DNA from 2 places in the Mesorhizobium sp. WSM4312 genome. Region 1 is predicted to be linked to the other one. Evidence: predicted binding sites of a transcription regulator. Region 1 holds the regulator's gene; the other holds the start of a gene.
The links. Region 1 encodes PhoB, which activates phosphate uptake and scavenging genes when phosphate is short. Its sites were predicted from a motif close to TGTCATNNANCTGTCAT; they were not measured.

Region 1 (14,861 bases):
CCAACACCAGCTACCGCGATCTCGGCATCGACGCCCAGCTGATCAAGCCGGCGCGCTCCTCGGTGCTTCTGGAGACGCTGGTGGCGACTATCCAGCGTCATCGCCACGCCACGGACAGCCAGGCCGTCCAGCCGCTCGCAGCCGAAAGGCCCAATGCTCCCCAGCCGCCGCCGCTGGCGCTGTCCGAACAACGCGCGCAATTGCAGCCGCCGCCGGTTCGGCCTCGGCTGCCCGTCACTGGCGGTGATGGACACAGGCTGGATATACTGGTGGCCGAGGACAATGAGGTGAACCAGATGGTCTTCACCCAGATCCTTGGCGAGACCGGCCATGGTTTCGAGATCGTCGGCAATGGCCGCAAGGCGCTCGAGGCTTTCGGCAAGCTCAATCCATGCATGATCCTGATGGATGTCTCGATGCCGGAGATGAGCGGGCTCGAAGCGACCGCCGCGATCCGCCGGCTGGAGCAGGAAACCGGCACGCATGTGCCGATCATCGGCGTGACCGCGCATGCGCTCAAGGGCGATCGCGAACGCTGCCTGGAGGCGGGCATGGACGACTATCTGCCCAAGCCGATCAGCCCCAGGGCCCTGCTGGACAAAGTCGAGCGCTGGCTCGGCGCCGGCCGCCAGGTCCAGCGCAACGCGGGATAGCCCGGCGTCGCCCGGTTCCAAGGATCCGAATCAATCGCGGATGATGCTGCTACCCCTGCGTGCAATGCCTATGGTGCGATCGCACCATACCAAAGCCGGCGCCGAGCCGGGACAATGGCAAAATCGAATTCCGCCCTTGCAGTTACGGGCGGGAGCAGCGACCGCCGGCAACAAACAGCGTCAACCTACCCCAACGGACCTGTTTTTGGCGATGGCCCGGCCATGACACGCTCTGGCCTTGAGCAACGCGCTCCCGTCCGGATTTTCTTCATCCGAGAAAGCCCCGTCGAATCCGGCGGCGGCTCCGGCCGGTGGATGGCTCAAGTCCCTGATTCCGGGCGCAAACCCGGATCAGGCCACGGCCATCCGACGCGACCGCCTTTTGCACAGCCGGCGACGCGTTACCGGGCTGACACGAAACTGTCATGCGACTGTAATAATCCAAGGCTATTGGCCTCAGCGGGCGCTGGTTTGGAATGGCGCCGAGAGACCATCTTCCGAACAGGAGCAGGCCACATGAGACATTTCATCCGCTCGGCGGCCGTTGCGATCGCAATGGCTACAGCGTCTACCTTCACCCTTTCCGCAGCCATCGCAGCTGATCTTTCCGGCGCTGGCTCGACCTTCATCTATCCGGTGTTCGCCAAGTGGGCCGACACCTACAAGAAGGACACCGGCATCGGCCTCAACTATCAGTCGATCGGTTCGGGCGGCGGCATCAAGCAGGTCATCGCCAAGACCGTGACCTTCGGCGCCACCGACAAGCCGATGTCCGACGCCGATCTGGAAAAGAACGGCCTCGTGCAGTTCCCGATGGTGATGGGCGGCATCGTGCCGATCATCAACCTGACCGGCGTCAAGCCGGGCGAACTCGTCCTCGACGGCAAGACGCTCGCCCAGATCTATCTCGGCGCCATCACCACCTGGGACGATGCCGCGATCAAGGCGCTGAACCCCGGTCTCACCCTGCCGTCGACCGCGATCGCCGTCGTGCATCGTTCGGACGGCTCGGGCACCACCTTCAACTTCACCAACTATCTGGTGAAGCTCTCGCCCGACTGGAAGGACAAGGTCGGTTCGGACTCCGCCGTCGAATGGCCGACGGGCGTCGGCGCCAAGGGCAGCGAAGGCGTTGCCAACACCGTCAAGCAGACGGACGGCGGCATCGGCTACGTCGAATACGCCTATGCCAAGCAGAACAACCTGTCCTACTCCAAGATGCTGAACGCAGCCGGCAAGGTCGTCGAGCCGTCGCTCGAATCCTTCGGCGCTGCCGCTTCGAATGCCGACTTCAAGGGCGCCAAGAACTTCAACGTCATCATCACCAACGAGCCCGGCGACACCACCTGGCCGATCGCTGCCTCGACCTGGGTCCTGATCCACAAGGCTCCGGATGATGCCGCTGCCACCGGCGAAGCCCTGAAGTTCTTTGCATGGGCCTACAAGGACGGCAAGGAAACCGCCAAGGCGCTCGACTACGTCTCGATCCCCGACAGCGTCGTCGACCTGGTCAAGGCTTCGTGGAAGGCCGACATCCAGGCCGGCGGCAAGCCCGTCTACGTTGGCGAGTAACATCCTTCAAAGGAGCGCCGCGCCCGCGGCGCTCCTTTTCCTTCAACCGAAAGAGCCGAGCTTGACATGAGCGCTGTCCAGGAAGCCTTGCCAGCCGTTAGAAGTTCGCGCGATGCCACCGTTCGACGGTTCGCACTGACCGACGCAATCTTCCACGCGACAACCCGCGCCGCCGCGATATTGGTGCTGGTCCTGCTCGGCGGCGTTGCGATCTCGCTGTTTGCCGGTTCCTGGCAAGCCCTGTCGACCTTCGGCTTTTCCTTCCTGACCAGCGAAAGCTGGAACCCGGTGACGGAGAAGTTCGGCGCCCTGGCACCGATCTACGGCACCATCATCACCTCGGCCATCGCCATCCTGATCGCCGTGCCGCTCGGCATCGGCATTGCCATCTTCCTCACCGAGCTTTGCCCACGCCCGCTGCGGCGTCCGATCGGCATGGCGGTTGAACTGCTGGCGGGCATCCCTTCGATCATCTACGGCATCTGGGGCCTGTTCGTGCTGGCGCCGTTTCTGCAGACGACGGTGCAGCCCTTCATCATCAGCGTGTTCCACGGCATTCCGGGCCTCAACAGCCTGTTCGCAGGCCCTCCTTACGGCATCGGCCTGCTGACCTCGGCGATGATCCTGGCCATCATGATTCTGCCTTTCATCACCTCGATCACCAAGGACGTCTTCGATACGGTGCCGTCGGTGCTGAAGGAATCGGCCTATGGCATCGGCTGCACGACCTGGGAGGTCACGCGCCGGGTCGTCATTCCCTACACCCGCATCGGCATCATGGGCGGCGTCATGCTCGCCCTCGGCCGCGCCCTCGGTGAAACGATGGCGGTGACCTTCGTCATCGGCAACGCGCACCGCATCTCGACGTCGCTGTTTGCGCCGGCAACGACCATCTCGGCGACCATCGCCAACGAATTCACCGAAGCGGTCGGCGACCTCTACACTTCCTCGCTGGTCGCGCTCGGCCTCATCCTGTTCGTTATCACCTTCCTGATCCTTGCCATCGCCCGCTACATGCTGATGCGCATCGACGCCCGCACGGGAGCCTGACCGATGTCGACAGCCGCATCGCTTCACCAGAGCCGCAAGCGCAAGAATGGCGTGATGATGGCGCTGTGCGTCATCGCCGCCGGCATCGGCCTTGCCTGGCTGGCGCTGATCCTTGGCGCCTTGCTCTACAAGGGCCTGGCCGGCGTCTCCCTCTCGGTCTTCACGGAAATGACGCCGCCGCCCGGCGACGCCGGCGGCCTGCTCAACGCCATCTACGGCAGCATCGTGATGACCATCATCGGCATCATCGTCGGCACGCCGATCGGCGTGCTGGCCGGCACCTATATGGCCGAATATGGTCGCTTCTCGAAGCTCACCACGGTGGTGCGCTTCATCAACGACATCCTTCTGTCGGCGCCGTCGATCATCATCGGCCTGTTCGTCTATGAGCTGATGGTGCGGCCGATGGGGCATTTCTCGGCGATCGCCGGTGCCGTGGCACTCGCCATCCTGGTCATCCCCGTCGTCGTGCGCACCACCGAGGACATGCTCAACCTGGTGCCCAACGCCTTGCGCGAAGCCGGCACCGCGATCGGCGCGCCGCGCTGGGTGGTCATCCGCTCGGTTGCCTATCGTGCCGCGCTTTCGGGCATCGTCACCGGCATATTGCTGGCCATCGCCCGCATCTCCGGCGAAACCGCACCGCTTCTTTTCACGGCGCTGAACAACCAGTTCTGGTCGAGCAATCTCAACGCGCCGATGGCCAGCCTGCCTGTCACCATCTTCCAGTTCGCTCTCAGCCCCTATGAGGAATGGCAGCAGCTGGCCTGGACCGGTGCACTCATAATCACATTGACGGTTCTCGCGCTCAGCATCTTTGCGCGCAGCCTGACCGGACGCAGAGAGGACAAATGAGCCAGATGTTGTCTCCAGACATGACGGTCGCCGCCGAGGCGGTGACCAAGGCCAAGATCGAGGTCAAGAACCTCAATTTCTACTACGGCCAGTCGAAGGCGCTGAAGGACATCACGCTGTCGCTGCCCGAGCGCAGCGTCACCGCCTTCATCGGCCCGTCGGGTTGCGGAAAGTCGACGCTGCTGCGCGTCTTCAACCGCATCTACGAGCTTTACCCCAAGCAGACCGCCGAGGGCCAGGTGCTGCTCGACGGCCAGAACGTTCTCGACCGCTCGCAGGACCTCAACCTGCTGCGCACCAAGATCGGCATGGTGTTCCAGAAGCCGACGCCGTTCCCGATGTCGATCTACGAGAACATCGCTTTCGGCGTCAGGCTCTACGAGAAGATCAGCAAGGCCGAGATGGACGGCCGCGTCGAGCAGGCGCTCAAGCGCGCGGCACTGTGGACCGAGGTCAAGGACAAGCTCAATGCCAGCGGCCTCAGCCTGTCGGGCGGCCAGCAGCAGCGGCTGTGCATCGCCCGCACCGTGGCGGTGAAGCCAGAAGTCATCCTGCTCGACGAGCCTGCCTCGGCGCTCGACCCGCTGTCGACCGCCAAGATCGAGGAGCTGATCGACGAACTGCAGGCCGACTACACGATCGTCATCGTCACCCACAACATGCAGCAGGCGGCGCGCGTCTCGAAGCAGACCGCCTTCATGTATCTGGGCGAACTGGTCGAATTCGACCGCACCGAGAAGATCTTCACGTCGCCCCGCGAGAAGCGCACGCAAGACTACATAACCGGCCGCTTCGGCTGATCGCACGCATACGAGGACCAGGATCATGGCCGAACACACAGTCGCAGCCTTCGACGAGGATCTCGGACAGATCAGCAGGCTGATCAGCGACATGGGCGATCTCGCCGGCTCGATGGTCGGCGGCGCCACCAAGGCGCTGCTGAACTCCGACAATGCGCTCGCCCAGCGCGTCGTCTCCGACGACGCCATCATGGATGCGCGCCAGCGCGAACTCGACGACCGCGCCATCACGCTGATTGCCAAGCGCCAGCCGATGGCCGATGATCTGCGCCATGTCGTCGGCTCGATCCGCATGGCCGGCGACCTCGAACGCATTGGCGACCTTGCCAAGAACATCGCCAAGCGCGTCGGCACTGTCGGCCTCAGCGCCACGCCGCGCGACCTCTCGCATTCCATCGACGCCATGGCGCAGCTGGTGCTGATCCAGGTGCAGGGCGTCATCGAGGAGTATGCGGCGCGCGATGCCGCGGCACTGGCGAAGCTGCGCGCCGACGATGAGCGCATCGACGTCAAATACACCTCCGTCTTCCGCGAACTGCTGACCTATATGATGGAAGATCCGCGCAACATCACGGCTTGCACGCATCTGTTGTTCTGCGCCAAGAATCTCGAACGCATCGGCGACCACGTGACCAACATCGCCGAGAATGCGTACTATGTCCTGACCGGCACGCAGCTGCCCGCCAACCGTCCAAAACAGGACGAGACGGCGATGTCGGCGCCGGCGGCCTGAGCGCAGGGGTACCCAATCGATGATCGCACCACGCATCATGGTGGTGGAGGATGAGGAGCCGCTCGGCGTGCTCCTCCGCTACAATCTGGAATCGGAGGGTTACCAGGTCGAGGTGGTGACACGCGGCGACGAAGCCGAAATCCGCCTGCAGGAGAACGTGCCCGACCTGCTCGTGCTCGACTGGATGGTGCCGGCGGTATCCGGCATCGAGCTCTGCCGGCGACTGCGAATGCGGCCAGAGACCGAGCGGCTGCCGATCATCATGCTGACCGCGCGGGGCGAGGAAAGCGACCGTGTACGCGGGCTTTCCACCGGCGCCGACGACTATCTGGTCAAGCCGTTCTCGACGCCGGAATTCATGGCCCGCATCAAGGCGCTGCTGCGCCGCGCCAAGCCGGAAGTGCTGTCCAGCGTGCTCAAGGTCGGCGATATCGTGCTCGACCGTGAATCGCACCGGGTCTACCGCAAGAAGAGCGAGATCCGGCTCGGGCCGACCGAATTCCGCCTACTCGAATTCATGATGCGCCATCCCGGCCGCGTGTTCTCGCGCAGCCAGCTGCTCGACAATGTCTGGGGCGAGACGATCTACATCGACGAGCGTACCGTGGACGTGCATGTCGGCCGGCTGCGCAAGGCGGTCAACAATGGTCGCATGCCGGATGTCATCCGTACCATTCGTGGGGCGGGCTACGCGATCCGGGAAGACTAGAGCTTGCCTCATCCCGATAAAATCGGGATGAGGCTCCAAGATCGAAACTCCAATCAGCAGGTCGTCGCCAATGCCGTGAAGAGGGTGATCAGCGGACTTCGACTTCTCCCAACAGATGTTGCCGCCTCATCTCCTCTTCGACCCATACAGCAACGCGCTGGAGCTTTGAATGTTTGATGTCTCGAATGATCAGCTGCGTAGTGGCCGCGTCGACCTCGCCGATAATAATTTCGCCCCAGCCGTTGGTTCGCAGGAAGCGGTAGACGTCCTCGCCGAAGTTGCGAACACGATGGACGAGGCCGTAAAACTCGGCCTGATCTATGTTGAAGTTGATCACCAACGAACGGGACATCAGCAGATCATACAGGCAGACACATTGCCAATTGATGTCGCAACGGGCCGAACGCGGTCGTTCAGAATGATCGAGTTTCGCCCTGACCGTCAGGCAACGTTCTTTCCGGCACCCGTTCTTGCCTGCACGCCCGGCGCGAAAATCTCCTGGTCGACGAAGGTCAGCGCGCGCATGGCGCAACCTTCGCGAATCAGCGGCAGTTCGTTCGGTTCGGTGTCGAACGAGATCGATTCCGAGTGCTGGCCACCGGCGGTCTGGGCGATCGCCTCGCGCAATGCCGGCTCGATGAGATCGAAGGCGGCGGCGCTGACGCCGACCATGGCAACGGGCGCCGGATCGATCAGCGCGAACAGGCTGCCGAGGCCGTAACCCAGCGCCTCGCCGGCCTTGCGATAGGCTTCGCGCTCGGGTCCGTCCCGTTCCCGTGCCGTCGCGGCCAGCGCCCGCATCTGCGCGTCGCTGACATCGGCCACCGGCTCGGTGTCCTCGCCGAGCTGCCTGGCATTGCGCCAGATGGCGTAATTGCCTGCATAGGCCTCGACACAGCCGCGCCGCCCGCAGCGGCAGAGCGCGCCGCCGGGCCGATGGATCATGTGGCCGAACTCGCCGCCCGAGGAATGGGTGCCGGTGAACAGCTCGCCCTTCAGCACCAGCCCCATGCCGATGCCGTGCGAAAGCAGGATGGCGATGAAGTCGTCGCGGTAGCGCTCGGGGTCGCGCCTGCGCAGCGCCACCGCCATCATGTTGCAGTCGTTTTCCATGGTGGCGGGGATGCCGAACTCGGCTTCGAGTATGTCGGCGAAGGCGATGTCGGTCTGCGGCGTGATCGGCGACCACAGCATCGCCCGGGCCTCGGTATCGGTGATGCCCTGGATCGCCAGCGCGATGCGGGCGACGCTGCGCACGTCAATGTCGGGATCCTCGAGGCGCCGCCTTACGATGGCCACGCATTCGCCGATCAGCGCCTCGCGCGACATGGTCAGCGTGTCCAGCCGGCGCTGTTCTTCCGATATCACCTGGCCGGCATAGTCGATGACTGCGACCGACAGGAAATTCAGCGACAGCACCACGGTCATCACAGCCGCGGCCTCCGGAGTGAGGCCGAGGCCGACCTGCGGCCTGCCGCGTTTCAGCGCGCCGGCCTCGCTCGGCTTGCCCTCGGCCAGGATGCCTTCGCCGATCAGGTCTGAGGAAATCGCCGATATGGTCGAATGGCTGAGGCCGGTGGTCGCGGCGATCTCGGTGCGTGAGGGCCGGCCAGCCTGGCGCACGGCCGCGATCACCATCGCGCGGTTGCGCCGGCGCAGATCGTCGTGGCGGATTCCGACCGACATGTTTTTTCACATCCTCCCGGTCGCCGCGGTTCTTCCGGCCTCCCTCGAACGCTGCCGGCGACACGGTCAAATACTGGCAGAAGCGGCCGGTGCTGTCATTTATTTATTGCGAAGCTCGAAAAAAATTCAGAGGGACATCAAAATCCATCAGAATCGTTGTTGACAGCGTTCCGGTGTTGGATCAGTGTTTTTTCGGGGCTCGAAAAAATAGGGCCTCTGTGCCGGCCTTAGGGCCAGTTTGGTCGCGCCATACGCGGCGCAGGGAGGAATATCATGAAGAGATTCACGGCCGCCATCCTGGCGGGTGTCGCCATGTCGCTGACGCTTGCGTCGGTCGCGCAGGCGAAAGACAAGGTCATCGGCGTTTCGTGGTCCAACTTCCAGGAAGAGCGCTGGAAGACCGACGAGGCCGCCATGAAGAAGGCGATCGAGGCCGCCGGCGACAAGTACATTTCCGCCGACGCGCAGTCCAATCCCGGCAAGCAGCTTACCGATGTCGAGAGCCTGATCTCGCAGGGCGCCAATTCGCTGATCATCCTGGCCCAGGATGCCTCGGCCATCGGCCCGGCCGTGCAGAAGGCGCTGGACGAAGGCATTCCGGTCGTCGGCTATGACCGCCTGATCGAGAACAAGGACGTCTTCTACCTGACCTTCGACAACAAGGAAGTCGGTCGTTTGCAGGCCAGCGCGGTGTTCAAGGCCAAGCCGGAAGGCAACTATGTCTTCATCAAGGGGTCGGGCGCCGATCCGAATGCCGACTTCCTGTTCGCAGGCTCGATGGAAGTGCTCAAGGCCGCCATCGACAGCGGCAAGATCAAGAATGTCGGCGAGGCCTATACCGACGGCTGGCTGCCTGCCAACGCCCAGAAGAACATGGAGCAGTTCCTGACCGCCAACGACAACAAGGTCGACGCGGTCGTCGCGGCCAATGACGGCACCGCCGGCGGCGTCGTCGCGGCGCTGACGGCGCAGGGGCTTGCCGGCACCGTGCCGGTCTCGGGGCAGGACGGCGACCATGCCGCGCTGAACCGTATCGCGCTCGGCACCCAGACCGTGTCGGTGTGGAAGGACGCGCGCGAACTCGGCAAGAACGCCGCCGAGATCGCCTCGCAGCTGGCCGACGGCAAGAAGATGACCGATATCGCCGGTGTGAAGGACTTCACGACGCCTGGCGGCAACACCGTCAAGTCGCTGTTCCTGACCCCGGTCGCCATCACCAAGGACAATCTCAACGTCGTCATCGATGCCGGCTGGATCAAGAAGGACGAAGTCTGCGCGGGCGTTGCCGCCGGCAGCGTCGCCGCCTGCAACTAAACGGCGCAATACCGTTCGATATCGACGCCGCGGCCCAAAAGCCGCGGCGTTTCTCAAGGGGCTTCCCGCTTCAAATGACCGCGGAAAGCAAATAGCATCCATGTTCGGTACCCGCGCCAGACGGTAAACCGGTGGGAGGACAGCATGACCGACACGACCTCTAATCAACCGGTCGGCAGCACGGCAGCGGACAGGGCGCGTGCATCCGAACTCAGCGCCGTCGGACGGTTCCTCAAGGCTACCGAGCTCGATACGCGCATGCTCGGCATGATCGGCGCGCTGCTGGTCATCTGGGTCGGCATCCACATATTGTCGGGCGGGCTTTTCCTGACGCCGCGCAATCTGTGGAACCTGTCGGTGCAGACCTCGTCGGTCGCGATCATGGCGACAGGCATGGTGCTGGTTATCGTCATGCGCAACATCGACCTCTCGGTCGGATCCGTCGAAGGCGTGATCGGCATGATCATGGGCGTGGCGCAGGCCGAATTCCTGATCCGCGTCGTCGGTTTCCAGCTTGGAAACCCCTGGCTCTGGATCATCGCGCTGGCGGCCGGCGTGGCGCTTGGTCTCCTGATCGGCGCGTTCCAGGGCTTCATCATCGCCTATATGGAGGTCCCGGCCTTCATCGTGACGCTGGGCGGCCTGCTGGTCTGGCGCGGCATGGCATGGCTGATCACCAGCGGGCGCACGGTCGCGCCGCTCGACACGACCTTCCAGCTGATGGGCGGCGGACCACGCGGCTCGATCGGCGCCACCGCCAGCTGGATCGTCGGTGTCGTCGCCTGTGTGGCGGTCGCCTTCATGCTGCTCAACGGCAGGTCGCAGCGCAAGCGGTTCCACTTTCCGCTGCGCCCCGTTTGGGCCGAGACCTTGCTTGGCGTGGTTGCCTGCGCCGCTATCCTTGGCGCCGTCTGGATCGCCAATTCCTATCCATGGCCGATCGGCATCGTGCGCCAGTACGCCCAGCAGAACGGCATTACCGTTCCCGAAGGCGGGCTGTACATCGCGCATGGCATTGCCATACCGGTGCTGATGGCGGTGGCCGTGGGCATCATCATGACCTTCATCACCAAGCGCACGCGTTTCGGCCGTTATGTTTTCGCCATTGGCGGCAATCCGGAGGCGGCCGAACTTGCCGGCATCAACACCCGCTGGGTGACCATGAAGGTGTTCATGATCATGGGCGTGCTGGCCGCGGTCAGCGCGGCGATCTCGTCGGCCCGGCTCAACGCGTCGACCAATGCGCTGGGCACGCTGGACGAGCTTCTGGTCATTGCCGCCGCCGTCATCGGCGGCACCTCGCTCGCCGGCGGCTCCGGCACGGTGATGGGCGCCATGCTGGGCGCGCTTCTGATGCAGTCATTGCAGTCGGGCATGGTGCTGCTCGGCATCGACTCACCGCTGCAGAGCATCGTCGTCGGCGCCGTGCTGGTCATCGCGGTGTGGCTCGACACCGTCTATCGCAAGCGGGTTTAGGGGAGAAACGATCATGGCCGACAAAATCGCTCCCACAACTGCCCCCGCTGGCACGCCGCTGATCGACATGCGCAACATCTCGATCGCCTTTGGCGGCATCCGCGCCGTCGACGATGCTTCGATCGATCTTTTCCCCGGCGAGGTCGTGGCGCTGCTCGGCCATAACGGTGCCGGCAAATCGACGCTGATCAAGATCCTGTCGGGCGCTTACAAGCGCGATGCCGGCCAGATCTTCGTCAATGGCGAGGAGGCTTCGATCTCCAACCCGCGAGACGCCAAGAAATACGGCATCGAGACCATCTACCAGACGCTCGCCTTGGCCGACAATGTCGACGCCGCCGCCAATCTGTTCCTCGGCCGCGAGCTGATGACCGGCTGGGGCACGCTCGACGACGTTGCCATGGAGGCCGAGGCGCGCAAGGTGATGGGCCGGCTCAATCCGCGCTTCCAGCGCTTCAAGGAGCCGGTGATCAAGCTGTCGGGCGGCCAGCGCCAGTCGGTGGCAATCGCGCGCGCGATCTTGTTCAACGCCCGCATCCTGATCATGGACGAGCCGACGGCAGCCCTTGGTCCGCAGGAGACGGCGCAGGTCGGCGAACTGGTCAGGCAGCTCAAATCCGATGGTATCGGCATCTTCCTGATCAGCCACGACATCCACGATGTCTTCGAGCTGGCCGACCGGGTCTGCGTGATGAAGAACGGCCAGGTCGTCGGCACCGCGCGTACCACCGATGTCACCCAGGACGAGGTGCTGGGCATGATCATCCTGGGCAAATGTCCTCCGGGCGCCATCCCCGGGCCGGGTGCGCTGAAGATCGCCGCCTGAGGCCTGCCGACGGCCCGAAATGGGCTGATCGGCATGGCCGGTTGCCGCTCACACGATATGCCAGTGATCGCGATGGCTTGGCCTTGCCATTGTGTTGGCCTGATGACTTGCCCATAAAGGTCCGGTATTGCTCATGGACCGCATCATCCGTTGAAGAAACTCTTTCCAATCGTTGCGTTCATCGCCGTAGCGCTGATCAGCATGACCATGGCGGGGTTCGCCTATTTCGCGACACAGGAAGCCTCCCGCATCAAGTTCGAGGCGGCGGCCGACGACGCCCTCAACCGGATCGAGAGCCGTATCGACCTGCATTTGTCGCTGCTGCGGTCGACACAGGCCCTGTTCGACGCCCGCAATGGGGATATTTCTCAGAGCGAGTTCAAGGCGTTTTTCAACGCGCTGGACATCGACAACAATTTCGCCGGCCTGCGTGGCATCGGATTCCTCAGGCTGGTCAAGACAGGTGACGAGGCGGCGGTCGAACGCGACATCCTGCACGATTTTGGCGCCAGCCATCCGGTCTATCCGGACACGACGCAGCCCTGGCGCGCGCCCATCATGCTCTTCGAGCCGCTGGATCCGTCCAACCAGAGCGGCATCGGCTACGACATGTTCAGCGAAGCGGTGCGGCGCGCGGCGATCGAAAAGGCGATGGCCGACGACCGCCAGCACGCGAGCGGGCTGGTGCAACTGGGCCAGGGCACAGGCGCGAAACAGACCTTCCCCGGCTTCCTGGTTTTCGTGCGGCTCAACGTCGAAACCGCGCCGGAGGTCATCAACGCATCGCGATCCTCGACCGCGGGCTTTCTCTATGCGGCTTTCCGGGCCAGCGACCTGTTCCAGATCGCGCTCAGCCGCGCGCCGCTGCTGCCGGTCAACACCGAGATCTATGACGGCGCGGTGAACGGCGACAATCTCTTGTTCCGGTCGGAGACGCCGCCGGCCTCCGCCTTTGGCGACCGGCTGCTGGTCACCCGCAAGATCACGGTAGCCGGCCGCCCGTGGACTGTACTGTTCCGGCCGACCAGCGCCTTCTCGCAGCCTTCGTCGCGCGCCATCCCGATGATGCTGGGGCTGTTCGGCCTGCTCGCGGCGGGCGCCATCGCGCTGGTGGCGCGCTTTCAGGAGCGCGCCTATGAGGCGGCCTCGCGCCTGCACGAGACGACCGAAAAGAGCCTGCTCGAAAAGGATCTGATGCTGCAGGAGATGAAGCATCGCATCAAGAATTCGATCACCCGGGTGCTGGCGATCGCGCGGCAGACGGCGTCGCGGGCGACCGACGTCAACGAGTTTTCGGCGTCTTTTTCGGCCAGGCTGCAGGCGATGGCAGCCTCCCAGGACATGCTGACGCGCTCGCGCTGGCAGAAGGCCGATCTCGCAGACCTCCTGCGCATCGAGCTTGGCCAGGTGTTCGGCAAGGACCTGCCCGAGGGGTTGTTGTCGGGACCGGAGGTGCTGCTCGACGAGACCACGACGCAGGCGCTTGGCCTGACCTTCCATGAGCTGGCGACCAATGCGCTGAAATATGGCGAAGCCGGCAATTCCGCCAATTCGCTCAGGAGCGACTGGGCGCTCAAGGTCGAGTGGTCGGTGGAAGGGCGCGGGCGGGAGCGGACACTGGTGCTGAACTGGCGGGAGGCCGGGAAGAAAAAAGTCGAGGCGCCGGCCGAGACCGGATTCGGCACCAAGCTGATCGACCTCAACGTCACGCGCGAATTGCGCGGCACGATCAGGCGCGATTTTCAGGCCGACGGTCTGAAGGTGGAAATCAAAATTCCGCTGACAGGCTGAGACGAATATTCAGGGCGATGGCAAACGGCACGCCCATACGTGGAAAATCCGGAGGCCGGCGGACCGGCCTCCGGATCGAAGTTTCGACTGTCGCCGAATCAGTTGCAGCGCGCCGTGTAAATCCGGCCGCGATGATCGCGATACTGGCAATAGCCGTTGCGCAGGTTGCGCACCAGCAGGCCGGAACCGGCACCGACAGCCGCACCGATCAGCGCGCCCTTGCCGCCACCGACCAGACCGCCGACGCCGGCGCCAATCAAGCCGCCGCCAACCACGTCCTGCTCGGTGGTGGTGCAGCCGCTGAGAGCGGCCACCGCAACCATGGCAATAATCATCTTCCGCATTGAGTCACTCCTCACTTGTGTCCACACTTTGGTAAGCTCCAGCAGTCATTTAGCATGAAATGACGGCCTTTGCCGCGCGAATTTATTCTTGGCTAAGATAGTCTTTTTCTGGGCGCACCGCATTCGATGCCATGACAAGGCTGGAAATAGCAAGAGAGGCGTCGAGGCTCCCGTCGGGACGCACCTTCCAGACGACCTGGTCGTAGTCATCCTCAAGTGCTGGATCGACAGCGAGACATCTGGCGACGATGTGCTGCGCCTGCCCCTGCACGTCGCCCATGGCAAACGGTCGTTCGGCAGTGCATTCGTCGGCGGTTTCGAAAATGCTCACCGGCACCTGAAGCTCACGACAATCGGTCATCGAGTTGCTGCAGCCGATGACAAGCAACAATGCAGCGATGTGTTCCATGGCGACATGTCCTCTCGCCACAACAACGGCCCATATCGGCCAAAAGTTCCTGAGCGGGCGGCGTGACATGCGAATAGTGCCCGGCGCTGCAAACGGTTAACAGCGCGCACTGTTGCCAGCAGGGGATTCGGTCAGGTCAGCTGGAACATAGCGATGAGGAGAATTGTCGAGGCTGCCGCCAGGACGATGCCCCACAGCAATGTGTGATGCGGCGTAAGCGGCTCCGCGGACGCTTCGGGATCCTGGAATTCGCCCATCGAAACACGGGCAGCCTGTTCCAGTCTGTTCATGTCGGTGACCGTCAAGCATTCCTCCCATACCGTGCCGCAACCCAGCGGATTGCAGCGGCATCTGGGTAAAACAGCATCCGCCCTTATGGTGAACAGTCGGTTAAGGATCGTTGATTGCGCCGGCCGTTCAGTGCGTCTCGAAATTGCTGTGTGGGACGACAAGACGGTATTCAAGGCGGCCGTCCGCGATGTCGAGCCTTGCGGTTCCGCTCAGGGATGCCGGCACCACCCGCTCCAGCGCGATGCTGCCGAATCGCTTTTGACTCCCCCGGCCGCCATTGGTTCCGATGGCTTCGGCCCATGTCAGCGAGAGTGTAACCTCGCCAGGGGTGATGATGTCGAGATTGGCGGTC
Region 2 (14,861 bases), on a different contig from region 1:
GCAACGTCAGCCCGTTCCGAGACGCAACGGTCGCCGACGATAAAATCGTATCGATTGAAATCAGCGGCTCGGGGCCATGGGAGGATACCGGAGATCGATATGACGGCAGCAGTGCGTCGGCACTTCTGCACGATTGCGCGGCCCGCGACCCCCGGGGTGCTGCGTCCATCAACCAGGGAGAGTTACGTGAAAATCATCAAGACACTGGCCGCAGTCGCGGCGCTTGGCATCGCTGCCATGACCTATTCGTCGGCGCACGCGGCCGACAAGGGTCTCGTCGGCGTGCTGATGCCGACCAAGACTTCGCAGCGCTGGATCAATGACGGCGACGCCGTCAAGTCCCAGCTCGAGGCTCTCGGCTACACCGTCGACCTGCAATATGCGCAGGACGACATCCCCAACCAGCTCAGCCAGCTGGAGAACGAAATCACCAAGGGCCCGAAGGCGCTGATCATCGCCTCGATCGACGGCACCACCCTGTCGGATGCGCTGCAGAAGGCAGCTGACGCGGGCGTCGTCGTCGTCGCTTATGACCGCCTGATCAAGAAGACCGCCAATGTCGACTATTACACCACCTTCGACAATTTCGGCGTCGGCGTGATCCAGGCGAATTCGCTGGTCAAGGGCCTCAAGGAGCGCTTCCCGAACACCAAGCCGTGGAACGTCGAACTGTTCGGCGGCTCGCCCGACGACAACAACGCCTTCTTCTTCTACAACGGTGCGATTTCCGTCCTGCAGCCGCTGATCGACGACGGCTCGATCAAGATCAAGTCCGGCCAGACCGGCATGGACAAGGTCGGCACGCTGCGCTGGCTGGCGGCAACCGCCCAGGCGCGTATGGACAACCTGCTGTCGGCCAACTACTCGGACGGCAGCCGCGTCGATGGCGTTCTGTCGCCCTATGATGGCCTGTCGCGCGGCATCACCGCCTCGCTGCGCGCCGTGGGCTACGGCACGGCCGCTCAGCCCTGGCCGATCGTGACCGGTCAGGACGCCGAGACCGCCTCGGTCAAGCTGATCATCTCGGGCGAGCAGTATTCGACCGTGTTCAAGGACACCCGCGAACTGGCCAAGTCGACCGTCGAACTGGTCGACAAGGTGCTCTCGGGCGGCAAGCCTGACGGCCTCGACACCAAGACCTACAACAACGACGTCAAGGTCGTTCCCTCGATCCTGCTGACGCCGCATGATGTCGACAAGTCGAACTACCAGAAGCTGGTCGTCGACTCCGGCTACATCAAGGCCGAAGACCTGAAGTAATCTCTGTTACGAAATCTGGGGTCCTGCGCGACGCAGGGCCCCTTTTCGTTCACAAGCGACCCCGGTATTGTTACTGCCGGCCTAGAGCAATTCCAGGAAACGCGCGTAACGCTTTCCCCTGGGAATTGCGTAAAAACAAGAATGTCTAGGAGCTTGCCCTGATGACCTCGACGATTTTGGAGATGCGCGACATCACCAAGACGTTTCCCGGCGTGAAGGCGCTGTCGAATGTCAACCTCTCCGTCGAGGAAGGCGAAATCCACGCCGTGGTCGGCGAGAACGGCGCCGGCAAGTCGACGCTGATGAAAGTGCTGTCGGGCGTCTATCCCGCGGGCACATATGAAGGCCAGATCATCTTTCAAGGCCAGGAATGCCAGTTCAAAGGCATCCATGACAGCGAACACAAGGGCATCGTCATCATCCACCAGGAGCTTGCGCTGGTGCCGATGCTGTCGATCGCCGAAAACATTTTCCTCGGCAACGAACACGCCAAATACGGCATGATCGACTGGGACGCCAACGAGGCGCGCACCAGCGCGCTGTTGAAGAAGGTGGGCCTCAAGGAGGACCCCAAGACGCTGATCACCAATATCGGCGTCGGCAAGCAGCAGCTGGTCGAGATCGCCAAGGCGTTGAGCAAGGAAGTCAAACTGCTGATCCTCGACGAGCCGACCGCATCGCTCAGCGAGAAGGACAGCCAGGCGCTGCTCGACCTTTTGCTCGAGTTCAAGCGGCAAGGCATGACCTCGATCCTGATCTCGCACAAACTCAACGAGGTGAACCGGGTCGCCGACAAGGTTACCGTCATCCGAGACGGGCGCACCATCGAGACGCTGGCCAAGAAGGATATCTCGGAAGACCGAATCATCACCTCGATGGTCGGCCGTTCGCTCGACGACCGCTATCCGCCGCGGGAACCAAAGATCGGCGAGGTCGTCTTCGAAGTGAAAAACTGGTCGGTCTATCACCCGATTCATGCCGAACGGCAGGTGATCAAGGGCATCGACATCAATGTGCGCAAGGGCGAGGTGGTCGGCATAGCCGGGCTGATGGGCGCCGGCCGCACCGAATTCGCCATGAGCCTGTTCGGCCGCTCCTATGGCCGCCACATCAGGGGCGAGGTGCTGCTCAAGGGCAAGCCGATCGATGTCTCGTCCGTGAGCAAGGCGGTCGAACACGGCATCGCCTACGTGACCGAGGACCGCAAGACTTACGGTCTCAACCTGATCGACCATATCAAGCACAACATCACGCTTGCCAATCTCGGCGGCGTGTCGCGTCACAGCGTGATCGACGATCTGGGCGAACTCGCCGTTGCCAACGATTATCGCAAGAAGACCAACATCCGCGCTTCGAGCGTCTATCAGATGACGGGCAATCTTTCCGGCGGCAACCAGCAGAAGGTGGTGTTGTCGAAATGGCTGTTCGCCGATCCGGATTTGCTGATCCTCGACGAGCCGACGCGCGGCATCGACGTCGGCGCCAAGTACGAAATCTACACGATCATCGCGCGTCTTGCCTCGGAGGGTAAGGCGATCGTGGTCATCTCGTCGGAAATGCCGGAATTGCTCGGCATCACCGATCGCATCTACGTCATGAACGAAGGCCGCATCGTCGGCGAAATGCCCGCGGCGGACGCAAGCCAGGAAAAAATAATGCGCGCCATCGTTCGGGGAGAAGGAAAAGCAGCATGAGCACCGACAGCGCCCCCGCCCCGCAGGGCAACATCGCCGAGGACCAGCGTCCACGCATTGCCGTCTCGGCGCTGACGACGAACCTGCGCGAATACGGTCTCATCATCGCGCTGATCGTCATCATGCTGTTCTTCCAGTTCACCACGTCGGGAACGCTGTTCAAGCCGGTCAACCTCAGCAATCTGGTGCAGCAGAACTCGTTCATCATCGTGATGGCGCTGGGCATGCTGCTGGTCATCGTTTCCGGCTATATCGACCTCAGCGTCGGCTCGGTCGCCGGTTTCATCGGCGCTCTGGCGGCAAACATGATGGTCATCTGGCAGCTCGGGCCGCTCAGCAATCCGCTGGTGGTTTCGATCGTCTGCCTGATCGTGGGCGGCCTGATCGGTGCGGCGCAAGGCTATTGGATCGCCTATCACCGAATACCGAGCTTCATCGTGACATTGGCCGGCATGCTGATCTTCCGCGGCATCTGCCAGGCGCTGCTGGGCGGCGGCTCCTCGGTAGGCCCACTTCCAGACGGCTTCAAGGCGTTGAGCTCCGGCTTCATCCCGGACGTTATCGGCCCGCTGACGTTGATCCCGCCCACGGTGAACGCCGCCGGCAAGACCATCGTGGGCAGCGGCCTGACGCTGCACATGACGACGGTCGTGCTCGGCCTGATCGCCGTGCTGGCCTATGCCTATTTCGGCGTGAGGACACGACGCAAGCGCGAACGCCACGGCTATGAAGCCGAGCCCTTCCCCCTGTTCGTCGTCAAGACGCTGGTCGCCAGCGCGCTGGCGCTGTTCCTGGTCTATGAGTTCGCCAGCTACAGGGGCCTGCCGGTGGTGCTGCTGGTCATGGGCGTGCTGATCTCGCTGTTCGTCTTCGTCACCAAGCGCATGACCATCGGTCGCCGCATCTACGCCATGGGCGGCAACCCCAAGGCGGCGCAGCTGTCTGGCATCAACACCGAGCGGCTGACGCTGCTGGTGTTCATCAATATGGGCGTGCTGTCGGCGCTGGGCGGCCTGATCATCGCGGCTCGCCTTGGCCAGGCCGTGCCGGCGGCCGGTCTGGGCTCAGAGCTCGACGTCATCGCCGCCGTCTTCATCGGCGGCGCCTCGGCGATGGGCGGCGTCGGCCAGGTCATCGGCGCCGTGGTCGGCGGCTTCATCATGGGCGTGATGAACAACGGCATGTCGATCATGGGCGTCAATGTCGACTGGCAGCAGGTGGTCAAAGGTCTGGTCCTGCTCGGCGCCGTGATCTTCGACGTCTACAACAAGAACAAGGCCTGACAGGAACAATTCCAGGAAAGCGCATCGCGGTTTTCCCACGGGAATTGCGTAAAAACAAAATACCGGGAGCGGACCGAACCGCTCCGGCGAGGCAACGAGGAAGGCATACGGGTCACATCGCGGCGCTGCCGGCAACCGACCGGCACGAAGAAGTTCCCTCAAGGGACCAGGCCCCGCGAGCGCAATCCGAACGGAGAATTTCACCCGTGGCATGGGCGACGTCCCAGCCGCGCTTGGGGAGGTTTGCCACGGCGGCAGCCATGCCAAGGCACATGAGAGAGGATTGATCATGCTGATCTCGCAGATTCTCGATGACGCCGAGACCATCCGCGTCGTTGCCCGCAATGGCGGCAAGACCCGGATCATCAACGGCGCCCGCAGCGTCTATTCGCTGGCGATGGAGGCGGCCCGCACCGGCGTCGGCCTGGCCACCCTGATCGAGCGCAAGGGGCTCGGCGAGACGGTCGACCTCGATGCCGCCTACAAGAAGGGGAGGCTGTTGTCGCCGATCAATCACCCCGACCCGGCGCATCTGCACCTCACCGGCACCGGCCTGACCCATCTCGGCTCGGCGGCGACGCGCGATTCCATGCACAAGAAGCTCAGCACCGATGGCGAGGAGCAGCTCACTGATTCCATGAAGATGTTCCGCATGGGACTGGAGGGGGGCAAGCCCGCCAAGGGCCAGGTCGGCGTGCAGCCGGAATGGTTCTACAAGGGCAACGGCACGATGGCCGTGGCGCCGGGTGCCGCACTCCTGTCACCGGCCTTCGCCAAGGACGCCGGCGAGGAACCAGAAATCGCCGGCATTTATGTCATCGGCGATGACGGCGCCGCCTTCCGCGTCGGCTTCACGCTGTCGAACGAGTTTTCCGACCACGTGACCGAGCGCGTGAACTATCTCTTCCTCGCCCACTCCAAGCTGCGCAATGCCTCGTTCGGTCCGGAGATCCTGATCGGCGACCTGCCTTCCGACATCCGCGGCACCTCGCGCATCGTGCGCGACGGCAAGACGCTGTGGGAAAAGCCGTTCCTGTCGGGCGAAGCGAACATGTCGCACACCATCGCCAATCTGGAACACCATCACTTCAAATATTCGGCGTTCCGCCAGCCGGGCGACGTGCATGTGCATATGTTCGGCACCGCGACGCTGTCCTTCGCCGACGGCGTCAAGACCGAGGCCGGTGATGTGTTCGAGATCGAGGCCGGTGATTTCGGCCTGCCGCTGCGCAACCCGCTCGAGATCGAAAAACCAGTGAAGGTGGCGGTGAAGGCGCTTTGAGATAGCGCCAATATCCTGGGAGAGAAAATGAACGGGATGGGGCTTGGTTTCATCTTAGCGGGCTTGGCCCTATCCCTCGCCTGTTCTTCCTCCGTGGCTTACAGCGCCGGGCGGCGCCTGCCGCCGACGGGATCCATTTCGAGATCTGCATTTTCTTGTTCGCCTTGAGCGCCGCCATCCCGGCGACCGACAGCCACGCATGATGTGCCGGCAGGCAAGTATCTTGCCTGGCGGCAATCGGGGTTCAGCGCGCGGCGCGGAAGTGCTTGGAGAGCTTCAGGCCCTGTGCCTGGTAGTTGGAGCCGAGATCGGTGCCGTAGAGCGCCTGCGGCCGCTTCAGCATGTGCTCGTAGACCAGCCGGCCGACGATCTGGCCATGGTCGAGGATGAACGGCACTTCGTGGCTGCGCACTTCAAGCACCGCCCGGCTGCCGGTGCCACCGGCCGCCGAATGGCCGAAGCCCGGATCGAAGAAGCCGGCATAATGGACGCGAAATTCGCCGACCAGCGGGTCGAAGGGCGTCATCTCGGCAGCATAGAGCGGCGGCACATGCACCGCCTCCTGGCTGACGAGAATGTAGAATTCGTCCGGATCGAGCACCAGTTCGCCGGCGCCGCTCTTGTGGATGGGTTCCCAGAAATCGACGACGTCCTGCGCGGCGCGCTTGTCGACATCGACAAGGCCGGTGTGATGCTTGCCGCGATAGCCGACCAGCCCGTCACCGTCGCCCTTGAGATCGATCGACAGCGCGATGCCGCCGCCCGAAATATTCGGCGGCTCGGTGGCGACCAGCATCTGCGCGCGGTGCAATTCATGCAATTCGGCTTCCGAGAGCAGCGCGTTGCCGGTGCGGAAGCGGATCTGCGACAGGCGCGAGCCGGTGCGCACGACGATCGGGAAGGTGCGCGGGCTGACTTCCAGGTAAAGCGGACCGTTGTAGCCGGCGGCGATCTTGTCGAACTCGTGGCCACGGTCGGTCATGACGCGGGTGAAAATGTCGAGCCGCCCGGTCGAACTCTTCGGATTGGCCGAGGCGGACACGGTTGGGGGCAGCGCAAGGCTTTCCAGCAGCGGCACGATGTAAACACAGCCCGTTTCCAGCACGGCGCCGTCGGCGAGGCTGAACTCATGCAGCTTCAGCCGATCGAGTTTGTCGGCAACCCGATGATCCGGACCCGGCAGGAAGGACGCCCGCACCCGCCAGGCCTTGTCGCCGAGCCTGAGATCGAGGCTGGCCGGCTGGATCTGGTCGGCATCGAGCGCGCGCGGCGACTTCAGCGCGCCGGACTGGAACAGCGCCGAGATATCCTGATCGGGAAGAATGCCTGTCTGCCGCAAGGCTCCGCTCCTAGGCCAGACGATTTTCCTGCCGCAGGTTCTCGCCGCAAAACCGTGAAACACTTTTGCGGAACCTGCTTGGTACAAACCTCTTAATGAAGCCGGCAATTGACGCAAGCGTGGTACGGGTCTAAAGGGTCGTTATCCCGTGGTGATTTGGCCGGTCGGCTTGCAGCCACGTTAAACAAGTCGCTAAAGGACCGTTGGCCGCGAGGCCGTATGGACCGGTTGCGACTTTCGCGACCGGTTTTTTTGTGTCTGGAACAAAAGCAATGAGCAGCAAGAAGCGCAACTGGAAGCCTCAAACAGCCCTCGTGCATGGCGGAACCCTGCGTTCCGGCTTCGGCGAGACCTCCGAGGCGATGTACCTGACCCAGGGCTATGTCTATCAAACGGCGCAAGCCGCCGAAGCCCGCTTCAAGGGCGAGGAGCCGGGCTTCATCTATTCGCGCTACGCCAATCCGACCGTCGACATGTTTGAAAAGCGCATGTGTGCGCTCGAAGGCGCCGAGGATGCGCGCGCCACGGCATCGGGCATGGCGGCGGTGACGGCGGCGCTTCTTTGCAGCGTCAAGGCCGGTGACCACATCGTGGCGGCGCGCGCGCTGTTCGGCTCCTGCCGTTGGGTGGTCGAGACGCTGGCACCGCGCTACGGCATCGAGGCGACGCTGGTCGACGGCACCGATATCGCCAACTGGGAAAAGGCGGTCAGGCCCAACACCAAGCTGTTCTTCCTGGAAAGCCCGACCAACCCGACATTGGAAGTGGTCGACATCGCCGCTGTGGCTGCGCTCGCCAATTCGATCGGCGCGCGGCTTGTCGTCGACAATGTCTTTGCCACGCCTCTCCAGCAGAAGCCGTTGCAGCTCGGCGCGCATATCGTCGTCTATTCGGCCACCAAGCACATCGATGGCCAGGGCCGCTGTCTCGGCGGCGTGATCCTGTCGGACAAGAAGTGGATCGACGAGAATTTGCATGACTATTTCCGCCACACCGGCCCCAGCCTGTCGCCCTTCAACGCCTGGACACTGCTGAAGGGCCTGGAGACACTGCCGCTGCGTGTGCGCCAGCAGACGGAGAGCGCCGGCAAGATCGCGGATTTCCTCGCCGAGCAGCCGCAGATTGCCCGCGTCATCTATCCCGGCCGCGCCGACCATCCGCAGGCCGAGATCGTCAAGAAGCAGATGTCGGGCGGCTCGACGCTGATTTGCCTCGACGTCAAGGGCGGCAAGCAGGCGGCTTTCGCCCTGCAGAACGCGCTCGACATCGTGCTGATCTCGAACAATCTCGGCGACGCCAAGAGCCTGATCACCCATCCGGCGACGACCACGCACAAGAATTTAAGCGAAGAGGCGCGCGCCGAACTCGGCATCGGGCCAGGAACGCTCAGGCTGTCGGTCGGCCTTGAGGATACCGACGACCTTCTGGAAGACATCGCGCAGGCGCTGAAGGGCGCCAAATAGGGAGCCGTCGAGGCAGCGTCGTCCGCGCCGCGATCAGGCGCGCGACGACGCCTCTTCCAGTTCGGCGGCCTTGGTGCCGATGATCATCGCATTGCCGCGCCAGTCGACGGCGCCGCCGAGCCAGCCGCGCGCCCACATGGTTGGAAGCATCAAGTCCCGCGCAATCATCGCCGCGACCGTGCGCGGCGACAGGTGCCAGCCCTTGGACCAAGCCAAGGCGCATTCCGGTAGATAAAAGGCCGCCAGCACGGCGATGGCCGTCAGCGGCAGGCTGAAGCCGGCGCTTGCCGCCGCAACCAGCGCAAGCGCCAGCGGCACCACCGCGCCCGTCAGGATTTCCGGCGCGAAGAACCGCGGGAAGGTTACGCGGCGCAGGCGCGCCCAGCGGGCCTGGCGTGACCAGATCGTGCCAAGCGTGCGCCTGCCAAGCGGCTGCTCGAAGGGTGCCGCGACGAGATTGACGCATAGGCCAAGCCCATTGACCAGCTTGGTCGCAGCGGCGTCCTCGGCGATTTCGGCGGCCAGCGCGCGGATGCCGCCATTGGCATCCAGCATCGGCTTGTTCCACAGCATGCTCTTGCCCTGGGCAAAGCCAAGGCCGAGCGCCTCGCCGGCATATTGCCAGCGGGCCTGCAGCGTGTTGAGGAAGGCGCATTCGACCTCGGCCCAGAAGCCCTCCGGCCGCGAGCCGATCGGTGTCGAGCAGACAAGGCCGGTATCCGGCTGCCACGCCGCCATCAGATGCTGGATGTAGTCTCTCGGCATCAGCACGTTGGAGTCGGCGAGGACGACCCAGTTGTGCCGCGCGGCTTCCCAACCCTTGACGCAATTGTTGAGCTTGGGATTGGCGCTGACGCGGTCGTCACCGATCAACAGCCGGGCCGGCACTCTTGGAAAGCGGCCAATGGCGGCGCGGATCAACCTGACCACCGGATCGTCGCCATGGGCAACGCAGAAGATCAGCTCGTAGCGCGGCCAGTCGAGCGAGAAAGCGCGCTCCAGCGTCTCCTGCGTGAACGGCTCGACGCCGCGCGAGGGTATGACGATCGATACCGGCGGCGATTTGCCGGCCGGCGGTGCGATCGTGGTGCGCCGTCTCAGCTGTGAGGCGGCGAGCAGCATACTGGCGAGGTTTGAGGCAATGAGAGCGGACGACAGCAAGGCGGTTATGAGAGTGAGTTCCATCGAGATCCGTTCACTCCAGAAAAACCGGCCGGTGTGGCGGCCGTTTTCGACAGTTCGACAGAGCGCCCGAGTCGCCCGGCATTGGTCGGCGCACCCCATCATTGTCATGTGTCACTTAAATGACATTCTTTGCCGGCACCTGCGTTTCAAGACGAGGCGCGACAAGACGCGCTCGTTGACCTGCTCGCCGGGAGCGCCGAAAGGTATCGGATCGTTTTGGAGCCGCTTATGTACCGCGCCGTCACGCGCAACATCGAAGTGCAGGTCAGGCCGTTCTACCTCGAGGACCGCTCCGATCCTTCCGAGAACCGCTATGTCTGGGGTTATCAGATAACGATCGACAACCAGTCGGACGAATTCGTGCAGCTTCTGTCGCGTTATTGGCACATCACCGACGGTGCCGGCCGGGTCGAGGAAGTGCGTGGCCCGGGTGTCGTCGGCGACCAGCCCGAACTCAATCCCGGCGACAGCTATCAATACACGTCCGGCTGCCCGCTCTCGACGCCATCAGGCATCATGGTCGGGCACTACACGATGCGCAACAAGCGCGGCGAGACTTTCGACATCGCCATCCCGGCATTTTCGCTGGATCTGCCGGGGACCAGGCGTACGGTGAATTAGCGTCCTTCTCCCCGTTTTACGAGGAGAAGGACTGGCTTTATTGCGCGGCAAATTCCGCCGGATCGAAGTCGTACTGTGTCGAGCAGAATTCGCAGGCGACGTGGATGCCGCCATCCTCGGTGCTGTCCTTGATCTCCTGCGCGGAGAAGCCCTCGAGGATGCCGCGGATCTTGTCGCGCGAGCATGAGCACTGGTCGGCGACGGGAACGCCGCCGAAAACCCGCACGCCATGCTCATGGAACAGGCGATAGAGCAGCCGTTCGGTACCGATCGTCGGATCGATCAGCTCAGTCGGCTCGATGGTGCCGAGCAGCGCCAGCAATTCCTGCCAGGAATTGTCGGTGGGATCATGGATCTCCTCGCGCGGATCGCCATCGCCGCCGTGCAGGTCCGGAACGCGCATGCGATCGGACGCCTGCGGCAGGAACTGCGCCAGGATACCGCCGGCGCGCCATTGTTCGCGCGCGCCGCCGACGCCGGGCGTCAACAGCTTGGCCACGGACAGCCTGATATCCGTCGGGATCTGCTCCGACTGGCGGAAATAGGTGCGCGCCGCGTCTTCCAGTGTCTCGCCGTCGAGCTGGACGATACCCTGATAGCGCTGCGTATGGGCGCCCTGGTCGATGGTCAGTGCCAGCACACCGCCGCCGAGCAGTGTCTGCTGGGACGTTTCGCCTGCGGCGACCAGTGCCTCGAGGCGATCGGCATCGAAGCGCGCATAGGCACGCAGCGCCGACGGCGTGGTGAAATCCGCCACCAGCATGTCGACCGGCCCATCGGTGCGGGTCTGCAGGATGAACTTGCCCTCGAATTTGAGCGAGGTGCCGAGCAGCACCGTCAGCACACAGGCTTCCGCCAGAAGGCGGGCGACCGGCTCGGGATAATCGTGGCGGCTGAGAATGGCGTCGAGCATCGGCCCGAGCTGCACGGTACGGCCGCGCACGTCGAGCGGGCCGACCTCGAACGGCACGACATGGTCGTCGCCGGCATAGCCGAACTCGCCGAGTTTGGGGTGATGTTCAGTCACTTGATGCGTTTCCAACATGACAAAGCTCCAGGGCGCGGCCATGCCGCCCCCTGGGGTGCATGCGTCCAAACGCGCTTGATTTGCGTGATGCGGCGCAGATAGGCATCGCGCCTCCGCAGATCAAGCGCCCGGACCTTTCAAACCCCAAGCCACTTCGAACCCCAAGACACTTCAAGCCCCAAGACACCAGGCAAGCACCGCCTTTTGGGCGTGGAGCCGGTTCTCGGCCTCGTCGAAGACCACCGAATGGGGTCCGTCGATGACCTCGTCGGTGACTTCCTCGCCGCGATGCGCCGGCAGGCAGTGCATGAACAGCGCGTCCGGCTTGGCATGCGCCATCAGCTTGGCATTGACCTGGTAGGGCGAGAAGACGTTGTGGCCGCGGGCGCGATGCTCCTGGCCCATCGACACCCAGCAATCGGTGACGACGCAGTCGGCCTGGTCGACGGCTTCCTCGGGCGAGCGGGTGAAGTGCAGCTTGCCGCCATGCGCCTTGGACCAGTCGATATGCTTCTGCGCCGGCTCGCTGCCTTCCGGCACGGCGACGTTGAGGTTGAAGCGGAACCGCGCCGAGGCCTCGAGCAGCGAATGCAGCACATTGTTGCCGTCGCCGGTCCAGGCGATGGTCTTGCCGGCCACCGGACCGCGATGCTCCTCGAAGGTCATGATGTCGGCCATCAACTGGCACGGATGGGTGTCATCCGTCAGCCCGTTGATCACCGGAACCGTGGCGTTCTCGGTCAGCTCCAGCAACCGTTCATGCGAGGTGGTGCGGATCATGATCGCGTCGACATAGCGCGACAGAACCTTGGCGGTGTCGGCGATGGTTTCGGAGCGGCCAAGCTGCATTTCGGTGCCGGTCAGCATGATGGTCTCGCCGCCGAGCTGGCGCATGCCGACATCGAAGGAGACGCGCGTGCGCGTCGACGGCTTGTCGAAGATCATCGCCAGCACCTTGCCTTCGAGCGGCCGGGTCCGCTCGCCGGCCTTGAGGCGCGCCTTTCGCACCACCGCGTCGTCCAGCATGAAGCGCAGGTCGCCTTCGGAAACGGTGGAAAGATCGGTGAAATGGCGAACTGACATCGGCAATTTTCCGGAATTACTTCGCGGCGGCCACGGCGATGGCATCCGCCAGGCCTTTGGCACCGGCGCGGATGCGGTTGAGCGCTTCGTGGATCTCGGCGTCGGTGACGGTGAGCGGCGGCAGCAGGCGAATGACGTTGTCGCCGGCCGGAACCGCCAGCAAATGCTGGTCGCGCAGCGCCATGTTCACCTTGGTGTTGGGCATGGCGCATTTGAGGCCAAGCATGAGGCCGGTGCCCCGGATGTCTTCGATGACATCGGGAAACTCGTCGGCGATCGCCGCCAGGCCCTGCTTGATCAGCAATGCCTTGCGCTGGACGTCTTCGAGGAAGCCCTCTTCCAGCACCACGTCGAGCACGGCGTTGCCGACCGCCATGGCCAACGGATTGCCGCCGAATGTGGTGCCGTGCACGCCAGCCGTCATGCCGACAGCTGCTTCGTCGGTTGCAAGGCAAGCGCCCATCGGAAAGCCGCCGCCAATGCCTTTGGCGATCGCCATGATGTCGGGCGCAACACCTGACCATTCATGCGCGAACAGCTTTCCGGTGCGGCCGATGCCGCACTGGACCTCGTCATAGATCAATAACAGGCCGTGCTGGTCGCAAAGCTGCCGCAGCCGCTTCAGGGACTGCGTCGGGACCGGGCGGATGCCGCCCTCGCCCTGCACCGGCTCGATCAGGATCGCGGCGGTTTCCGGCGTAATCGCCTTCTCGGCGGCATCGATGTCGTCGAAGCCGACCTGGTCGAAGCCTTCGACCTTGGGGCCGAAGCCTTCGAGGTATTTGTACTGGCCGCCGGCCGCGATGGTCGCCAGCGTGCGGCCATGGAAGGCGCCTTCGAAGGTGATGACGCGGAAGCGCTCGGGATGCCCCTTGACGAAATGGTAGCGCCGCGCCGTCTTGATCGCGCATTCCAGCGCCTCGGCGCCGGAATTGGTGAAGAACACCTTGTCGGCGAATGTGGCATCGGCCAGGCGCTCGCCAAGCCGGCTCTGCCCGGGAATCTCGTAGAGATTGGAGACGTGCCACAGCTTTGCCGCCTGCTCGGTCAGCGCAGCGACCAGATGCGGATGGCCGTGGCCGAGCGAATTGACCGCGATGCCGCCGGCGAAATCGAGATATCGCTCGCCCTTGTCGGTAACCAGCCAAGTGCCTTCCCCGTGGTCGAAAGCCAGGGGAGCGCGAGCAAAGGTCTCGTAAAGCGCCGAACCGCTCATTATATGCGTCTCCGGTACCGGAAAATCAAAAAAGCCGCCAAAGCGGCGGCCTTGTGCGGCTTATCGTGTTTTTCGGCCATGAAGTCAACGAAAAGGTCGCGTAGTGGCACGCGGCAAGCCCCCTGACGAGACGCCGGCTCATAAGCGACCGGCAAGTTGGGGAAAACCGAAAAAACCGATTCGTGTTGCACTTGGGACTCTTGTCACCGAGTCTGCGCATAAGGTAATTGTAGTCGAGAAATAACTAGATTTCGTGCGGCGGACCTAATCACCAGATATATGTGGTGTCTGCCCCAGCAGTGGTGCTGGGTCGGGAAAGGATTCTGATTGCCGCACGCTTAGCAGGAGCGCGGTCTCATGAACTGGACTGACGAGCGGGTCGAACTTCTCAGAAAATTGTGGTCGGAGGGTTTGAGCGCAAGCCAGATTGCTGCCCAGCTTGGAGGGGTGAGCCGAAATGCCGTCATCGGCAAGGTGCACCGTCTGAAGCTGTCGGGCCGCGGCCGCGCAACGGCGACGCCGGCACGCCAGAAGAAGACGACACAGGGCTCGACCGTTCAGAAATCGGTGGCGCGCGCCGCGAGCACGGCTCGCCACGTCACGACATCGATCGGCGCGACCGCCCTTCAGACGCAATTCGACGCCGAGCCGGTGGCGCGGCACTATATCCGCCCAGTCGAGAATGTCGTGGTACCGATCTCACGGCATCTGCAACTCGTCGAGCTGACCGAGCGCACCTGCAAATGGCCGAACGGCGATCCGCTATCGGAGGACTTCAACTTCTGCGGCAACGAGGCCGCCGAAACCGGTCCTTATTGCAAGTACCACGCCCGCGTGGCCTTCCAGCCAGCGGCGGAGCGGCGGCGGAGTCGGTGAGTAGTGAGTAGTGAAATGGGGCGCGTGGAGCACTGTTCACTCCTCACTAATTTCTACTGACTTCCTTTCACAGCCACCCATTCTTGCGAAACCGCCAGTAGAGAAACGCGCAGATCGCCGCGATGGTGGCCAGCACGATGGGGTAGCCATATTCCATCTTCAGTTCCGGCATGTCGGTGAAGTTCATGCCGTAGATGCCGGCGAACGCCGTCGGCACCGCCAATATGGCCGCCCATGAGGCGAGTTTCTTGGAAATCGCCGTTTCCTGGCTCTGACCGACCAGCAGGCTCGCCTCGAAGGCGAAGGCCAGCACCTCGCGCAGGCTGTCGATCTTTTCCTGGACGGTGCGGATGTGATCCGTCACGTCGCGAAAGAGCGGGTGCATGGCTGAATGGATCTGCGGCAGGTCGGCGCTGGTCAGGCGGCGGCAGACCTCCACCAGCGGAAGCGCCGCATTGCGCAGGCGCAGCAGATCGCGGCGTAGCATGTAGAGCCGCTCGATATCGGGGCCGGTCATCGGCTTCAAAAGCAC

Region 2: CK228_RS06860 (ceramide glucosyltransferase) is a predicted target of PhoB. The motif match lies at 9,615-9,631, and genes of this name have one in related genera.

The regions. Positions count from the first base shown of each region.
Region 1 is NZ_NSFU01000006.1:235,473-250,333, reverse strand. It holds gene CK228_RS11920 (PAS domain-containing protein) at 1-653, shown strand, start outside; gene pstS (phosphate ABC transporter substrate-binding protein PstS) at 1,170-2,225, shown strand; gene pstC (phosphate ABC transporter permease subunit PstC) at 2,292-3,275, shown strand; gene pstA (phosphate ABC transporter permease PstA) at 3,279-4,130, shown strand; gene pstB (phosphate ABC transporter ATP-binding protein PstB) at 4,127-4,930, shown strand; gene phoU (phosphate signaling complex protein PhoU) at 4,956-5,663, shown strand; gene phoB (phosphate regulon transcriptional regulator PhoB) at 5,683-6,372, shown strand; gene CK228_RS11885 (hypothetical protein) at 6,461-6,724, opposite strand; gene CK228_RS11880 (ROK family protein) at 6,814-8,058, opposite strand; gene xylF (D-xylose ABC transporter substrate-binding protein) at 8,332-9,372, shown strand; gene CK228_RS11870 (sugar ABC transporter permease) at 9,517-10,848, shown strand; gene CK228_RS11865 (ATP-binding cassette domain-containing protein) at 10,862-11,674, shown strand; gene CK228_RS11860 (CHASE domain-containing protein) at 11,825-13,465, shown strand; gene CK228_RS11855 (YMGG-like glycine zipper-containing protein) at 13,564-13,809, opposite strand; gene CK228_RS11850 (hypothetical protein) at 13,892-14,218, opposite strand; gene CK228_RS35245 (hypothetical protein) at 14,350-14,523, opposite strand; gene CK228_RS11840 (sensor histidine kinase) at 14,636-14,861, opposite strand, start outside.
Region 2 is NZ_NSFU01000003.1:333,059-347,919, reverse strand. It holds gene chvE (multiple monosaccharide ABC transporter substrate-binding protein) at 187-1,260, shown strand; gene mmsA (multiple monosaccharide ABC transporter ATP-binding protein) at 1,422-2,954, shown strand; gene mmsB (multiple monosaccharide ABC transporter permease) at 2,951-4,237, shown strand; gene araD1 (AraD1 family protein) at 4,527-5,519, shown strand; gene CK228_RS06870 (2'-deoxycytidine 5'-triphosphate deaminase) at 5,764-6,858, opposite strand; SAM riboswitch at 6,997-7,074, shown strand; gene CK228_RS06865 (O-succinylhomoserine sulfhydrylase) at 7,131-8,321, shown strand; gene CK228_RS06860 (ceramide glucosyltransferase) at 8,355-9,506, opposite strand; gene apaG (Co2+/Mg2+ efflux protein ApaG) at 9,735-10,127, shown strand; gene CK228_RS06850 (Hsp33 family molecular chaperone) at 10,165-11,196, opposite strand; gene argF (ornithine carbamoyltransferase) at 11,326-12,237, opposite strand; gene CK228_RS06840 (aspartate aminotransferase family protein) at 12,254-13,453, opposite strand; gene CK228_RS06835 (GcrA family cell cycle regulator) at 13,811-14,329, shown strand; gene CK228_RS06830 (magnesium and cobalt transport protein CorA) at 14,397-14,861, opposite strand, start outside.